Regions from separate parts of the Virgibacillus sp. GM2-2 genome, predicted to be linked through region 4. Evidence: riboswitches for the same ligand, from Rfam matches in the RefSeq annotation. Region 4 holds a riboswitch; each other region holds the start of a gene.

Region 1 (4,216 bases), on a different contig from region 4:
GACGATAACGCCATTCCCTGACCAGCTAATGCAATAGCCACTGCAGCCGTAATTGCCGGCAGGCCTGCACGAACAGCGGCTGGCACGAGTAATGCACAAATTAGTGGTACAGCTGGAGTCGGCCAGAAAAATAATGATATGACGTACGTTACGCCAATGAGAACAAAAAAGGATACGTGCCCATTCACCATCATTTTTTGAATGGGTTTGATCATTCGCCGATCTGCACCAAGGTCTTTCAATGCATGCAGTAACGCCATCATGAATGTAATGATAAGGAAAATGCTAAACAGCTCTTGTGCTGCAACTAAGTTTGCATTAAATATTGCAGTGAAGCCATCAACTAGACTACCCTTAAACACCCATGCAATAACGAACGTTCCTAGTAATGTAGGAAGTACGACACCTTTTTTGAAAATCATTGTTCCTATGATTACAAGTGTAAAAAATCCATATAACCAATGTGAAACAGTTAATTCCATCCCTTTTCTCCCTTTCTCACATCCTTATTTATGAATGTGCTATAGCCTATGCATGTTTCAAGTTTGGGGTGAAAAGAATTAGAGGGTGTTTTTCAAGAACTCCTGTGCTTAGAATAATAATGTCTTGTAAACGCTTAGTAGCGGACAGAGAATGCCTTATTTTCCTTTTTTGGCGTGATTTTAAGGATTAACGGACACAGGATATCTTATTATAGTAAAAAAGCATGCGTTTCACCTGTTTTAACCTAAATAACGTATCCTGAGTCCGATAACTGCCGCAGTTACCCTTATTTTTCATAAATAAGGCACCGTGTGTCCGATAACTTGCAAGCCAATGAAAATGGTTCTTCATCACCGGAATCCAAAAAACGGAATCTTTTGCAGTCACTACCAAATTAAATTTTCACTATTTCGCAACTTAAATCAACTACGAAAATTTAAAATCGACAATGTTTAAGGAAATTGCCAATAAAAAACAGCCCAATTTGAGGACTGTCTACTCATTCTCACTATCTAACTTTTCCGTACAATCGTTACATAAAAGTTTGCCATCAACTTGTTCTCCATCAAAAAATCCGTTCTCACAATATACTTTGGTTCCACATGCCTGACATCCTCCGATAAGTTCACGCAACTAAATCACCTCTTATTAAAAAGTATACGACAAAAAAGCAGCCTTGATAAGTATCAAGACTGCTTCGTATTATGCTGCATTTAATAATGTTCTTGGCTGTTTGTGGAAAAGAAAGAATACTACGACAGTACAGATGATAAATGACGGGAGTAAATAAGACAAATTGTATAGTAACGAATAGATCCAAACAGATTGTCCTTCAGGTGCATAACTAGCAAAGAAAACAATCCCAGCTATATAGTGAGCGATAAAACGTAATGTTGTCCCCAAGAATACTCCTAGCATAATATAAGTTAAATACTCCTTCGTCCGTTCTTCCTTTACAGCCTGTTGAATTTTACTAGCAAAGATCCCAGCGAAACCTAAAACAGTGAACGCCGCCAAATAATCTAAGAAACCCTGAATTGGATGAGCGATAATAGCACCTGTAGCTATTTGCCATACTCCCCACAAGAATCCAGACAACAATCCACCTTTAATCCCCCATCTAAATGCCACAATAAATACAGGAATCATCGCAAGTGATATGGACCCACCTTGTGCCCAGATTTTAAACGATAAAAATGGAATGAGATCTAATACTAATGCCAATGCTGTAAAAATCGATACCTCAATCAAAAATAAAATTTTCTTTGATCGCAAAACAATTACCTCCCCTAGTTTTTTGCAACAAAAAAAGCAATGCCTAGGGGAAGTTTCCGATGGGAATAATCCTCGCACATTGCTTTTTAACCATCAAAAAAGTCACGATCCCTACGCTAGTATTAACTAACAGGTTCAAAGGGTCTGAACAAATGCTTGTTCACTCTCAGCCAAATGGCTCCCCCTGCAGGCTTTTTATAGAGGACGTTCAAAAATTCCGGTAAAAGTGACACATCGAATTTCTTCGTTGGCTTGCTTTTCCGTTCCTTGGAAAAGAAAAACGCTTTTCCTGCGTGCTAGATCGTTTCCTCACGTATTAATAGCATACGTTCCGGTACTCAAAGCTACGCCTCCTCGAACTTCTCGGTCATTTTTATCCTCCTTTTTGAACACGTCCTTATATTGCTTTTTTCATTGAATCTATTATAACGGATATTTACGTTATAAACAAGATTAGGAGATAGCTAAAAATTCTTCTACATCTTTAGCACATAATTTCATTGCATTCTCCCAAAATTCGGGTTGAGTTAAATCAATATTTAGATGTTTTGCCGCCAAATCCTCGACATTCATTTGGCCAGTGTCACGCAATAGTGCAATGTAATCTTCTTCAAAGTTACCATCCGTCTCTAGTGCATGGGCATATAAACCAAGACTAAATAAATAGCCAAATGTATAAGGAAAGTTATAAAACGGAACACCAGTAATATGAAAATGTAGCTTGGAAGCCCAGAAGTTTTCATCATACTCTTCTAATGCATCGCAATATGCATCCTTCTGTGCATCAACCATCAGTTGATTTAAGCGATCAACGGAAACTAATCCATGTTTTCTTTCTTCATAAAAACTAGTTTCAAATATAAACCTTGCGTGAATATTCATAAAGAATGCTACTCCGCGTTGCACCTTATCCTCAAGTAATGCCAATTTTTCCTTGTTCGTTTTTGCATGTTTTACCGATGCATCCGCAACGATCATCTCAGCGAATGTTGATGCTGTTTCTGCAACGTTCATTGCATAACCTTGATTTAATCCATGTATATCATTCATCACATGCTGATGATAGGCGTGACCAAGTTCGTGCGCCAACGTCGCTACGTTAGAAGATGTCCCAGAATAAGTCATAAAAATTCGTGTTTGTTTACTATCTGGAAAACTTGTACAGAACCCGCCCGGTCGTTTACCAGGTCGGTCTTCTGCTTCAATCCAATTTTTATCAAATGCCAACTGAGCAAAATCAGCCATTTTAGGACTGAAGCCACGAAAATTGTCAACGATAAAATCGGCACCTTCCGAAAATGAATAGGTTTTAACTGAATCAGAGATAGGAGCGCCTATATCATACATACTTAACTTTTCAAGTCCTAGTAATTCTGCTTTCCTTTTTAAGTATTTGACAAATGGTTGTTTATTAGTTGAAATTGCATTCCACATTGCATCCAGTGTTTCTTTTTTCATTCGATTAATAGCAAGCGGTTCTTTCAAGACATCTGACCAATTACGATGCTTATATTTCTGTAACCGAAATCCAGCTAAATGATTAAGTGTTTGACCGAATAAATTTGCATTTTCCTTCCATGCATTATCAATTTGTTCGGATACATGTTGTCGAACAGTTCGATTTGGATCACTCAATTTATTAGAAGCTTGCCCAATTGAATAGGTTTTACGTTCACCATCTGTCTCAATCTCAACATTCATATTTCCGACTAAAGCATCGTACATTTGACTCCATCCATGATAGCCGTCAACTGCTAAATCGTTCATCAATACTTCTTGCTCAACAGATAATTGTTCCGTTGCTTTTTCTCTATATTCATTTAACACAAATGACACAGTGTTAAGTGTTGAATCTGTTAAAAGTTCATTCCAAACTGCATCGTCTATTTGAACCAGCTTTTGATCAAACTTAGTCATTATTGCGTCTGTCTCCGCTTTTAATTCACTTCGTTTCCCTACAAGCATACTTGCCTTTGTATCGTTGACATCTTGTGCGCTCAAACAACTGATATACGCGAAGGCCTCACGTAATTTTTTTCTAGTACCTTCTAATAACTCTACAATTGAAATCAGCTTTTTCGCATTTGTGTTAATTGGATCAAATGTTTCCACTTCTTTTGCGAGCATTTGTAAAGAAACAGAAATTTGACCCAGGTATGTATTGAATTGTTCTGAGTCACTTCCCCCTGTAAAGATAGTATCTAAATCCCAGGTTGGTTGATACGTATTTTGCATCCAATCTCTCCTTAGTTTTCATCCCTATTACACTTTCATTATACCGATGATTTCGAATATTTACATCATTTTTCTTAAAATTGCTCCTATTTTTGTGTGTGCATAAATATTAACCAATCCAAAATCACGTGTTTCAATCGTATAAACATGTGGATATGGATTTCCTAGAATCGTATAGTGCAATCCGTTAAATTTTGCTGGATTTAGATAACCTACTTCGTTA
Region 2 (4,216 bases), on a different contig from region 4:
GTGTTTGTAGCCTTAATTCGCGCAATAGCTGTTCAGATTCACGCGCAACTATAATAATTGCGCGAATTCTCTTGGATGTTGCGCGTTATCTTTAGATGATTGCGCTATTTGACAATGGGTTCGCGCGATTTTGTGACTAACTGTGTGTGATTTTTCCCATATAGTTTAAAAAGTAAAATCAACTGATTTCTTCTCGTGTTGTTCGTATTCCTTCATATATTTAATTCTTCGTTGTGCTGACGTTTGTGATACTTGCTCGTCTGCATGATACGATGAACGCACAAGTGGACCTGATTCGCAATGTTGAAATCCTTTCTTAAGAGCAATTTCCTTTAATTCAGCGAATTCATCTGGATGATAGTACCGTTCAACTTTCAAATGCTTCTTCGTAGGCTGTAAATACTGACCGATTGTCATAATATCCACATCGTGTGCTAGTAAATCATCCATCGCTTGCACAATTTCTTCTTTTTCTTCACCAAGCCCTACCATAATACTTGATTTTGTTGGTGTTTTAGGAGCAATTTCTTTTACACGCTGCAGTAACTGTAGGGATCGATCATACATCGCACGAGCACGAACCTTTTTCGTCAATCGGCGAACGGTTTCAATATTATGGTTAAAAATATCAGGTTCACTGTCCATCAAAGTATGTAAACTCTCATAGTCTCCCTTCATATCAGAAGGTAGGATTTCTATTGTGCAGCCAGGATTTTTACGACGAATTGCACGAACTGTTTCAGCGAAAACAGCTGCTCCCCCATCTTTTAAATCATCGCGGGCAACGGCAGTTACTACCGCATGCTTCAATCCCATAATTTCCACCGAATCAGCAACTCGTTCTGGTTCTCCCCAATCAAGTTCATTTGGTAAGCCAGTTTTCACTGCACAGAAGCGGCACCCTCGTGTACATGTGTCACCTAAAATCATGAATGTAGCAGTTTTTCGTTCACTCCAGCACTCGTGAATATTCGGACAACGTGCCTCTTCACAAACCGTGTTTAACTTTTTCTCACGCATTAATTTTTTGAGGCCAGTGTACGATTTATTCGTATTAATTTTTGTTTTTAACCACTCAGGTTTACGTATGTATTCTTCTTGTTTTGTCATCGATCACACACTCCTTTGATGAAATAGATTCCATTTTTCCTGACTGTACTTTGTTTCTGCTAATTCCGTAACTTCTTCCCATTGAATATCGGATAACTCTAATGGCACAAAGTGCATATTTAATTCTGTTTGAAAGCCTTTTTGAAAAGCTAATTTTAAATCAGGGTAAGTATGTTGTTTCTTTGTTATTTCATTTATAGTAGTTGCTTTGGTTGAAAATGCATTTCTCTTTCTTTCACGTATTTTTTCATTAGGGAAGTTAAATAGATCAAAAAGCATTTTTTTATTCATGCTCATTGGAATGGATCCATGTTGCAATAGAACACCATGCTTTCGTGTTTGCGCGTTTCCGGATATTTTTTTTCCATCCACAACCATTTCGTAAAAGGCAGGTTTCTCGAAACAGACTTCTGTTCGTTCTGCTTTTCTTTCCGGAGTGGCGTAGTCTGCAACGATTCCTAATTGTTTATATCCTTCCAATATCCCTTTTGATAAAACATAATAAGCTTCTTGAATGGAGGTTGGAATATAATCTTTCTTCTCTGAAACGACAATGCTATACGTCAGTTCGTCATCGTGTAACACTGCACTCCCGCCAGTTAATCGTCGTACGAATTCACAGCCGTGCTTTTGAACATTGATAAAATCAATAGCCTTTCCTGCTTTCTGGAAATGGCCGATGGAAAGACTAGGTTTTGACCAACCATAAAATCGTAATGTTGGAGGAATTTCCCCTTTACTATGCCAGTTAAGTAATGCTTCATCCATCGCCATGTTTATAGCAGCACTATTGTGGCCTGTATCAAGAACACCCCATGTTTCATTCACTTTCTTCACCTCCTAGAAAGGTCAATTGAAATTTTATTTTACACTGATATAAAATTATAAGATTTAAGGATATCAGTATAAGGCAACTAAGGCTTTCGCCAGAAAAGCTTGGCGATAAGCCAAGTTTTCTAATAAAAAAAACTGCAACCTACTGTTGGGGTGCAGTCTAATTTATTCAAAAGCTAATTGTTTGTACATAGACTACACTTCCCCACGCTAGAATTATCTAGTTCGGGTGTAAGGGTCAGAAAATGTATATAATTCTTCTCAGCCAAGAAAAGCTCCCCTAGTGCGGTAAAATACTATGCAGTTTTCTATTGTCTATCTTATCGACTTAAAGATAGAATGTAAAGGTTTAACAAAATTAGTTTACAATTCGGGCTAAATACCTTATCAGATAAACTTTTTGTCGAAAAATTCCCCGAAAGTACTATAAATTACCCTATATGATTAGAAGGTAGGCCTGTGTAAAATGTCTCAAAAATCCTTTATTAAAAGGATTTTTGAGCCTATAAGAAAAAATAACGAAATTCAGATGATACTGTCGTATTTTGGTTCTTTAATCCCTAAAATGTAACAAAATGGTACTATTTATTCGTTTTCTGAAAGTTTGGAAATAACTATAGGAATCTCGCAATATTTTTGCTATTGTGAATATAGACGGTCCGTAGAATTCTAAATGTCTTACAAGATTGGCCAATCCACTAACAAACGAAAGGGATGGGTGATGGATATTGAAGAAGAAAAATTTTAAGAAAACAATGACTGGCACTGCACTCGCGATAAGTTTAGCTTTAACGGGGGTAACAGGTACTGTTAGTGCAGAAGAAGCGGGTAACAAAGTGCTTCAAGATATGAAATCTATGACAAAGTCCAACTTTGATGTGGTTTGGAACAAAGACAAAAAGGTTCCAACATTTGTATCTGGGAATCTTTCAGAGAAAGCTGTTAAAGGAGTTGGACAAGTTAAGCAATATTTGGAGGACAACAAAGAACTTTACAAAATGGATCCAGACTCTGATCTTACATTTCTCCAAAAATCTACTGATGACCTTGGCATGACACACTACGAATTCACACAGTCTGTCGATGGTGTTCCGGTTTATGGTGCTAAATTTGCCGTTCATACGAACGAAAAAGGAATTGTCTCTGCGGTAACAGGTACTGTACATCCAGAAGCTACGAAAGATTTGGGCAAAAATCTTAAGGCAGACTTATCTAAAAATGATGCAATTGATAAAGCATGGAAATCAATCGATCTAACAAAAAAAGAAACAAAAGCTAAGAAAGCAGATAAAAAAGCATTAAAGAAATCTAGCAAACTAGATAAATCAGATGTGAAGAATACAGCAGAAAAAGCAGAGCTTGTCGTGTATTCAAAAGATGGGTCAAGCCATTTAGCTTATCATATCGAACTTCAATTTATTTTCCCTGAACCTGGAAACTGGCAAATATTCGTTGATGCAAACGATGGTTCCATAATAGATTCCTATAATGCTGTTACGGAAGCTGGAGCTGCAAATGGATATGGGTATGGCGTTCTTGGCGACTACAAGGAATTAAACACGTATTTATCAAATGGATATTATTTCTTATATGATGTGACAAATCCAATGCGTGGTGTAATCGAAACGTTTACTGCTGAAAACGGTACTTCCCTGCCTGGATATCGTTCATCTGACAGTAATAATGCTTTTACTAGTTCCTATCAAGGTGCTGCAGTAGATGCGCATGCATATGCTGACCAAACGTATGATTATTTCTACAATACTTTTGGTCGAAATAGTTATGATGGTAATGGAGCAACCATTCGCTCAACTGTTCACTACGGATCCAACTACAATAATGCATTCTGGAATGGACAACAGATGGTGTATGGTGATGGAGATGGAACAACTTTTGCTCCATTATCAGGGGCATTGGATATCGTAGCACATGAGTTAACACATGCCGTTACAGACTATTCAGCTAATCTAGTTTACCAGGACCAACCTGGTGCATTAAATGAATCTATGTCTGATGTATTTTCAGTATTCGTAGAACGTGAGGATTATCTACTTGGAGAAGACGCATACACACCGTATAAAAGTGGAGATGCTTTAAGAAGTCTTTCTAACCCTCCAGCATATGGACAACCAGGTCATATGAATGATTATGTTTATACCAATCAGGATAATGGCGGTGTTCATATAAATAGTGGAATTCCAAATAAGGCTGGCTACTTAACCATTGAGAGTATTGGTGTAGCAAAAGCGGAACAAATATACTACCGTGCATT
Region 3 (4,216 bases), on a different contig from region 4:
TGAGCAATTGCATTAAAAAATGATGCGGACGAGATTCCTCCAGCAATATCTACTTCACCTGACGCTAAAGCTGGCAACATATCATCGCTGTTAGCAAATTTGGCGAACTCTACCTCAATGTTGTAATCCTTAAAATAGCCCTTTTCTTTAGCAATATAGAAGCCTGCGCCTGAAGCCGATCCATCCTCAGCAATTACAACTGTTGCCGTTTCCTCAAGCGGAGCTAAATCGCCAGAAGGGTTATCCTTGCTTACTTCGACATTCAATTTCTCGTCCTGGCCGGTCTTATCCTCTGAACCGGAAGAGCAACCGCTAATGAGCAGTGCAATAAAAAACAATGGAATGAAAAACAGAAACTTACATTTTCTCACGTTAACTTTCCTCCCCTAATCTAAATTCTTGACCCTTGTACTTCATCATGTAAATGATTCCATATCTCAACAAAACTAGTTGCCATCTCTTTATTAGCACGTACCTGTTCCATATTTCTCGGTCTAGGCAAATCGATAACCTTTTGATCAATAATCTTGCCTGGCTGCGAACTCATGAGTAGGATTCTGTCACTAAGTAACAGCGCTTCATCGATGCTATGTGTAATAAACAAAACCGTCTTTTTCATTTCTGCCCAAATGGTTAATAATTCTTCCTGCAAAATAAATTTGTTCTGCTCATCTAACGCAGCAAACGGTTCATCCATTAATAAAATTTCTGGATCATTTGCAAATGCACGTGCAATACTGACGCGTTGCTTCATACCACCCGATAAATCCTTTGGATAATGCTTTTTAAAATTCTCTAGCCCAACTTTTTTTAAATAATAAGACGTACTTTCGTTTACTACTTTTTTAGGCAAATGACGCATGTTGAGCCCAAACGCAACATTCTCTTCAACCGTTAACCATGGGATGACCCCCTGTTCCTGAAAAACCATTGATTGTAATGGCCGATCTTTTTTAGCCTGTTCTATGGTAAACTCACCGACACTCGGCTTCTCAAGCCCAGCTAGAATGCGCAGTAACGTGGTTTTCCCACAACCACTCGGTCCAATTAAGCAAACAAATTCACCATCTTTAATGTCTATGGAAATATCCTCAACCGCTGTTACATTTCTATCCTTCTTATAAAATACTTTTGTAAGATTGTTGATGGAAATCTTCGTATTTTTTGTCACCTTATCACCTCTCTACTAACCTATTTCCATGGCAATAACTTTTTCTGAAATCCTCGTAAAATAAGCGAGAACATGTAGCCAAAAAACGATATTAATACAAGACCCACATACATCTCATTTAGTAAAAATGCACTATAGGAGGTCCATATTAAATAACCAATACCAGAGTTTGCACCCATCATTTCTGCTGCGACAATTGTTAATAACGCGATCGCCTGCCCCATCTGAATTCCTTCTAACATGACTGGAAGGGAGCCAGGTAAAGCAATTTTAAAGAAAAAGTCCTTCGAATTAGCCCCGTAGTTTTTCGCGACATCCAAGTACGTTTTATCGATATTAACAACACCCGCTACCGTATTAATGATTACCGGGAAAAATACACTTCCAGCGATCGTTACGATTTTCGATACTTCCCCGATGCCAAATATCATTAAAATAATCGGTAACAAGGCGAGCGTTGGTATTGGCATAAGTGCCATTATCAATGGAGAAAAGAAATGCCGTAGTGGTGAATACAATCCCATTAATAAACCAAGTACAACAGCTGGTATTACACCTAGTAAAAACCCGGCAAATATTCTAAAAAGTGATATGCCAACATGGCTGAATAATTCTCCCTCTGCTCCCATCGTAAAAAGTGTTGCGATTATTTCCGTTGGTGCAGGAAAAAATCGTGCATCCACTAGACCAGTTCTAGATAAAAATTCCCATAAAACTAAGATAAGAATAGGAGATGATATCGTAAGTAATTGTTTAAATTGATTTCTTTTTTGCCTTTTTCTCCATTCTTCTTGCTCTATAGCAACAGGATCGCGTTCTACATTATCGTTTGATTTGTTCATCCTTCACCACCCCTAATCAAATAATATGTGCATCTGCCTAGATGTGTGAAAGGGTAAAAAGAATATTGTGTGTTAAGCAGTGAATCGTTTTTTCAGGTACCAAAGTGATTGCATGGGGAGCTTGCGGACACACGATACCTTATCCTTGAAAAACAATGGCAAACGAGGCAGCTTGCGGACAGAGAATACCTTATTTGGGTTAAAACAGGTGGAAATCATGCTTTTTTCACTGAATAAGACATCCTGTGTCCGTTAATCTTCAAAATCACGCAGAAAAAGGAAAATAAGAGATCCTCTGTCCGCTACCTAGCACAGTGCAGAATATTAATGTAAACGAATGTTTTTTATCTGAAATAACAATTGGCTTTACAAAATAATTGAGACTCGTTAAGATAAACATAGAAAACTGCATAGTACGTTTATCACTAGGGGAGCTGTGTAAGCGGCTGAGAAGAACATGCTTGTTCTGACCCTTTGAACCCGAACTAGATAATACTAGCGTGGGGAAGTGTAGTCGAAGCATGCATTTTTATGCGCGCAAATACTTACAAACAGACTGCATTCCACACGGATGCAGTTTTTTTAATGGAATTTAAAATTTAGGGAGGAATTAGTTATGACAAATCAACAGTGTTTAGGAACGGGAATTGCGGGGTGCAGCTTTTCCATTCACCCGATGCGTGATGATTTCATTAAAATTATCACAAGCGCACTAGAAAATGTAGATACATCAAAGGTTTGGATGCACACAGATGATGTAACGACTACGGTACGAGGAAGATTAACGCACGTATTTGATGTGACAAAAGCAATCTTTATCCATGCAGCAAAAACGGGTGCACATGTTGCATTTGAAGGAACATTGTCACTAGGATGTCCAGGTGATTCCGCAGGCGATGTTTATATGGCAGAGGATGATATTCCTGTGAACAAAAAGAAAGTAAATGACATTCATCAACCCGTCGCGGCAAAATTTTCACTCTATCCACTTGGGGGCGGAAACTATATGGACGTAATTATGGAGCAGATTGAAGCGATGAAACAGCACGTGGACGTATCACACGCACACTATGCGACACGACTTGACGGGGAATCAGTTGCCATTTTTGACGGATTAGAACAGGTTTTCAATGCAACCGTAGACGGCGGCTCCAGTCATACTGTTATGACTGTTTCCATCTCGGCAAATAGCCCATCACATAAAGGAGCTAACAACCATGAATAATTGGCGTTTCAAGGAAATCGTTGTCATGTCTGCATTGGCAGTTGTCTTTGCTGTCGTATATTTAGCGTTTTTACCAGTTGGAAAGCTTCTGACCGGCTTCTTCGGGCCAATTGGTTATGACCTTATTTTCGGAATATGGTTTATCGTCTCGATCATCGCAGCCTACATTATTCAAAAGCCTGGTGCAGCATTTATTTCTGAAACAATCGCTGCAATGGTGGAGGTATTACTCGGGAATGCTGTCGGACCGATGCTAATCGTATCTGGGATGATTCAAGGAATTGGAGCGGAAGCCGCTTTTGCAGCAACCCGTTGGAAAAATTATTCCACGTGGGTGTTAATGATGGCAGGGGTTGGATCCGCGATAACAAGCTTCATTTACGGCTACTTCCTTGGAGGATTTGCCGCACTATCGACTCCATATGTAATCGGAATGTTTGTTACCCGCATGATTAGTGGTGCATTAATTGCTGGTTTACTTGGTAAAGCGCTTAGTGATGGTCTAGCACAAACTGGTGTCCTATCTAGCTATGCATTAGGAAAGCAATATAGAAGGAAAAAGCAAGCAGCATGACTAACCTATTATCTGTTCAAAACGTAAGCTTGCAATTTGAAAGTCAACTAGATAAAGAGACACTCTCAACTATCGCCTTTGAATTAGACAAAGGGGAAACACTTTTATTACTTGGCCCAAGTGGTTGTGGCAAAAGTACACTGACTTTTTGTTTGAACGGGTTGTACCCCCGTGAACTGGATGGCACCATGCAAGGGACCATCCTAATCAACGGAAAAAAATCTACTGACTACAAACCCGGCGAATTAAGCAAGCATGTAGGTGTAGTCTTTCAAGATCCAGAAACGCAATTCTGTATGCTGACAGTGGAGGATGAAATAGCATTCGGCTTGGAAAACTTATGTATACCTCGTCAGGAAATGGATGAAAAAATTTCAGATGCATTGGCGTTAGTCGGTTTAACA
Region 4 (4,216 bases):
AATATGCGTTTTACGATATTCAAGCTGATGAGGAAGATCTTCAAGAATTTATCGATCCTAAGCAACGTGGAGATTCAACTTTTGTGGTAAAGCGTGATGACGAGGTAATTGGTTTTTATAGTTTTCGTCAAACCAATCCGGGAACTATCGATATTGGACTTGGCATGCGACCCGACTTAACTGGGAATGGAAATGGTAGGCAATTTTTGGAGGCGGGATTAGCATTCGCGACGTCAACATATAACCCAACCACCTTCACGTTATCAGTTGCTACTTTTAATAAGCGAGCGATTAACGTATATAAAAAAGCTGGATTCATAGAAGTAAATACGTTTATGCAGGATACAAATGGTAGTCGCTTCGAATTCGTAAAAATGAGGAAGGAAGTTTCCGAATGATTGATACGTTTTCGATGAGAACCCCATTTAAGGATGATCGAATGATTCGCGTCTATCTACCAAAAAGCTATACCCAGTTCTTGAACCATTATACAGTTTTATACATGCACGACGGTCAAAATGTTTTCCATGATGAAGAAGCAATCGGTGGTGTGTCTCTAGGGCTTGAGCGTTACTTAGATGAAAATCAAATAGATATTATTGTCGTCGGTATTGATTCAAATCCTGTTTTTGAAGAACGCGTGAATGAGCTGTGCCCATGGGTGAATGGCAAATACAGTAAAGAGCATTTTAATGATGATCGAGTAATTGGTGGTAAAGGTGCCAGCTACTTAGAATTTATCGTACAGGAGCTTAAACCGCTAATCGATGAAAAATACCGAACAAATAGGAAATCGGCATCGATGGCAGGAATATCACTTGGTGGCTCGATGTCGCTCTATGCAGGTTGTCGTTATCCAGAAACTTTTACCCGAATAGCAGGTATTTCTTCTGCATTTTTTCGTAATCAGGAAGAGCTCAGTGACCTAATACGTAATACTGATATGTTAGCACTTGAGCGTATCTATTTGGATTGTGGGGATAAAGAAACGAGTGATGAAAAAATCAGTAAAGCCTTTTTACATTCCAATGTAGAGGTGGTTGAGCTTGTAAAATCTAAAGTGAAGAATACTAGATTTGAAGTCTTTGAAGGAGCAGAGCATAGCTATGCTTTTTTTAGAAACAGATTTCCGGAAGCATTAAAATATTTAATAGAGGAGTGAGTGAAAGTTGAATTTATTCAATGGAGTTTATCAAATTAATATTCGGGTTACTGACATGACAATTTCTTCTAAGTGGTATCAGGAGGTCCTCGGTCTGAAGGTAGTAAAAGATTATGATACGACTGTTGTTTTGGGATTTAATGATTCTTCGGTTGCTGTATGTTTGATCGAGCTAGCTGAAAATGAGTCATTGCCATTAAATTTGGAGAACGGAACACATCCAGTTTTTGCAATTCCTACAGCACAAGCTGAAATATGTAAACAGAGACTGACCGAAATGGATGTTTCAATTGTTGTAGGTGGAAGTGAAGCGCATTTCAAGTTTACTGATCCGGATGGTAATTTGTTGGAAGCTTTCTTACCAGACCTGTATGAAAATGACGCGTTCCAGCATTTAAGGTAAAAATGTTGGAATTAAAACGATTTAAGTCGCGTATGATTCAGGATGTAATGCAATTATTTAGGGATACGATCCTAACTGTAAATCGAAATGATTACTCTGCTGAACAAGTAGAAGCTTGGGCGGGGAATTCCCCAACACTTGAAGAGTGGGTGGCTCGTCTTCAAAAAAGCCTAACTTATGTAGTGGTTATGGAGGAGAATATTGTAGGTTTTGGTAATCTAACCGATGAAGGATTAATTGATTTACTATATGTTCATAAAGACCATCAGGGGGAAGGAATTGGTTCGAAAATTTTGGGACAGCTGGAGTGTGACGCAAGGTGGCGTCATCTACAGCAATTGTCTACAGAAGCAAGTATTACTGCTAAACCATTTTTTCTAGCACATGGTTTTCAAGTACAACGGAAACAAGCGAAAATTATAGCAGAAACTGCTTTTACTAACTATCGAATGATCAAAACTATTTAGTGGAGGGATACAGATGATTAGTCCAGTAAAAAATCAGATCAATACAATTTTTGTTCATGTTAGTGATTTGCAAAAATCGGTGGAATGGTATGCAAGATTACTTGGCCAGGAGTATAATCCACAAGAAATTTCTGATCCTGTACATAACATGGAAATTAACGACTACACAGGATTAACACTTGATGCTGGTCCGGAAGAACAGGAGAAAAAAATTACTCCTTCACCCTATCCGTTATTCAATTTCCACACCGATGATATTCACGCAGCGCTTGCATTTGTAAAAGAATTAAAGATTGAACTAGATGAGAACCTGGTTGAATTTGATGACTTTTCCTTTTTTACGGTACGAGATCCGGATCAACATGTCATTATGATTTGTACTGGCTAATGTACAATTGACAAAAAAAGCCATTCATGTTTTAGTAAGGTTATAACTTAATAGAAAGTCCACTAGGGGTGCCATTAGGCTGAGATAAGGATTTCCTTAATCCCTTTGAACCTGATCTAGTTCATACTAGCGTAGGAAAGTGGAGGTCGGTTAATTCGTTTATATAAAGGCATTATTGTCTTTCATTAACGTTATCTACAAACCACTCCAATTTCTGGTGTGGTTTTTTTGTTTTCAAAAAACGTACACCAGAAATTCTTCACTGCCCCTATTGGATTTTCTTCATGAAAGGGGTTCTTCTATGAAACATTCTATTCCAACAGTTCTCACCATTGCAGGCACTGATCCGACAGGAGGTGCCGGAATTCAAGCTGATTTAAAGACTTTCCAAGAGCGGGAAGTTTATGGGATGAGCGTAGTGACCTCCATCGTTGCGCAAAATACTTTAGGTGTTCAAGGACTCGAGCATCTATCAGTGGAATTTATTCAAAAGCAAATGGATAGTGTCCTGATTGATATTTCGCCCGATGTTGTCAAAACAGGCATGATTGCTACATCCGAGATGATGGAGGCAGTAGCTGATGCAATTAGTAAAAATTCGATACCTTATGTAATTGATCCTGTAATGGTTGCCAAAAGCGGAGATCATTTAATGGATGTAACCGCAAAACAAACGTTGATTGACCGATTACTTCCACTTGCGACGGTGGCAACACCCAATATACCAGAAGCTGAAGTTTTATTCTCAGAAACTATTAATTCTATAGCAGATGCAGAGGATGCAGCAAGACGAATTGTCCATGAACTTGGTGCAAATGCAGCCGTTGTTAAGGGCGGTCATCATTTGAATGATGAAGCGATCGATATTTTGTATGATGGTGCGACCATTCATCGATTTCCTGCAACACGCATTCAGACAAAACATACGCATGGAACTGGTTGTACCTATTCTGCAGTTATCGCTGCTGAACTGGCAAAAGGGAGATCTGTATATGAAGCGGTGAAAGAAGCGAAAAGGTTTATTACAGCCGCAATTAGCTACAGTTTAAAGCTTGGAAAAGGAAATGGGCCAACAAATCACTGGGCTTACCGATTACATGGATTACCAAAAATGAGTGGAGGGATTTTCCAATGAATTATTTAGAGCAAATAAGGACACAAAAACCATTAATTCATAATATCACGAACACGGTGGTGGCAAATTTTTCTGCAAATGGGTTGTTGGCTCTTGGGGCGTCGCCAGCAATGGCAAATGCACCTGAGGAAGTGGCGGAAATGGCGGCTCATGCGGATGCGTTAGTGTTAAATATTGGAACGTGCACACAAGCCCAGGTAGAAGCGATGATTTTAGCCGGGAAAGCTGCAAATGAAAAGGGTATTCCTGTGGTGTTAGATCCTGTAGCTATTGGTGCAACGACATTTCGGTCAGAATCTGTAGAACGTATTTTATCCGAAATAAATGTAACGGTGATTCGTGGAAATGCTGGTGAAATAGCTGTTCTTGGTGAGTTGGATACGGAGGTAAAAGGTGCTGACTCCATGGTTGGTGAATTGGATTCGAAAGTAGCCATGTATGTAGCGAAAAAATATGATGCAGTTGTTATTGCAACTGGCAAAACGGATTTAATTACGAATGGTTACCAGTTTTCACATTGTAAAAATGGTACTGAAATGCTGCCGAATGTAACGGGTACGGGTTGTTTATTGACAGCGGTAGTCGGGGCGTTTTTAAGTATTGGTGTTGATTTTTATGAAGCGTCAGTCAAAGCCGTATGTAGCTATGGTGTGGCTTCGGA

Evidence for each region. Region 4 has a riboswitch for thiamine pyrophosphate ahead of thiD (bifunctional hydroxymethylpyrimidine kinase/phosphomethylpyrimidine kinase). Riboswitches for the same ligand answer to the same signal wherever they lie in the genome.
Region 1: it holds a riboswitch for thiamine pyrophosphate, as region 4 does, so the genes downstream of both, thiT (energy-coupled thiamine transporter ThiT) here and thiD (bifunctional hydroxymethylpyrimidine kinase/phosphomethylpyrimidine kinase) in region 4, are expected to answer to the same signal.
Region 2: it holds a riboswitch for thiamine pyrophosphate, as region 4 does, so the genes downstream of both, ACY9Z2_RS12655 (lipoate--protein ligase family protein) here and thiD (bifunctional hydroxymethylpyrimidine kinase/phosphomethylpyrimidine kinase) in region 4, are expected to answer to the same signal.
Region 3: it holds a riboswitch for thiamine pyrophosphate, as region 4 does, so the genes downstream of both, ACY9Z2_RS02640 (YkoF family thiamine/hydroxymethylpyrimidine-binding protein) here and thiD (bifunctional hydroxymethylpyrimidine kinase/phosphomethylpyrimidine kinase) in region 4, are expected to answer to the same signal.

The regions. Positions count from the first base shown of each region.
Region 1 is NZ_JBUZWC010000006.1:169,002-173,217, reverse strand. Features, by position in the region: gene ACY9Z2_RS09780 (hypothetical protein) at 1-482, opposite strand, end outside; gene ACY9Z2_RS09775 (hypothetical protein) at 979-1,116, opposite strand; gene thiT (energy-coupled thiamine transporter ThiT) at 1,186-1,758, opposite strand; TPP riboswitch at 1,850-1,954, opposite strand; gene ACY9Z2_RS09765 (M3 family oligoendopeptidase) at 2,212-3,993, opposite strand; gene ACY9Z2_RS09760 (N-acetylmuramoyl-L-alanine amidase family protein) at 4,054-4,216, opposite strand, start outside.
Region 2 is NZ_JBUZWC010000010.1:64,291-68,506, forward strand. Features, by position in the region: gene lipA (lipoyl synthase) at 166-1,110, opposite strand; gene ACY9Z2_RS12655 (lipoate--protein ligase family protein) at 1,114-1,938, opposite strand; TPP riboswitch at 2,130-2,236, opposite strand; gene ACY9Z2_RS12660 (M4 family metallopeptidase) at 2,700-4,216, shown strand, end outside.
Region 3 is NZ_JBUZWC010000001.1:585,410-589,625, forward strand. Features, by position in the region: gene ACY9Z2_RS02625 (ABC transporter substrate-binding protein) at 1-371, opposite strand, end outside; gene ACY9Z2_RS02630 (ABC transporter ATP-binding protein) at 392-1,171, opposite strand; gene ACY9Z2_RS02635 (ABC transporter permease) at 1,192-2,013, opposite strand; TPP riboswitch at 2,431-2,537, shown strand; gene ACY9Z2_RS02640 (YkoF family thiamine/hydroxymethylpyrimidine-binding protein) at 2,630-3,238, shown strand; gene ACY9Z2_RS02645 (ECF transporter S component) at 3,231-3,812, shown strand; gene ACY9Z2_RS02650 (ABC transporter ATP-binding protein) at 3,809-4,216, shown strand, end outside.
Region 4 is NZ_JBUZWC010000011.1:88,063-92,278, forward strand. Features, by position in the region: gene ACY9Z2_RS13405 (GNAT family N-acetyltransferase) at 1-398, shown strand, start outside; gene ACY9Z2_RS13410 (alpha/beta hydrolase) at 395-1,162, shown strand; gene ACY9Z2_RS13415 (VOC family protein) at 1,170-1,565, shown strand; gene ACY9Z2_RS13420 (GNAT family N-acetyltransferase) at 1,598-2,032, shown strand; gene ACY9Z2_RS13425 (VOC family protein) at 2,046-2,420, shown strand; TPP riboswitch at 2,475-2,575, shown strand; gene thiD (bifunctional hydroxymethylpyrimidine kinase/phosphomethylpyrimidine kinase) at 2,722-3,555, shown strand; gene thiM (hydroxyethylthiazole kinase) at 3,552-4,216, shown strand, end outside.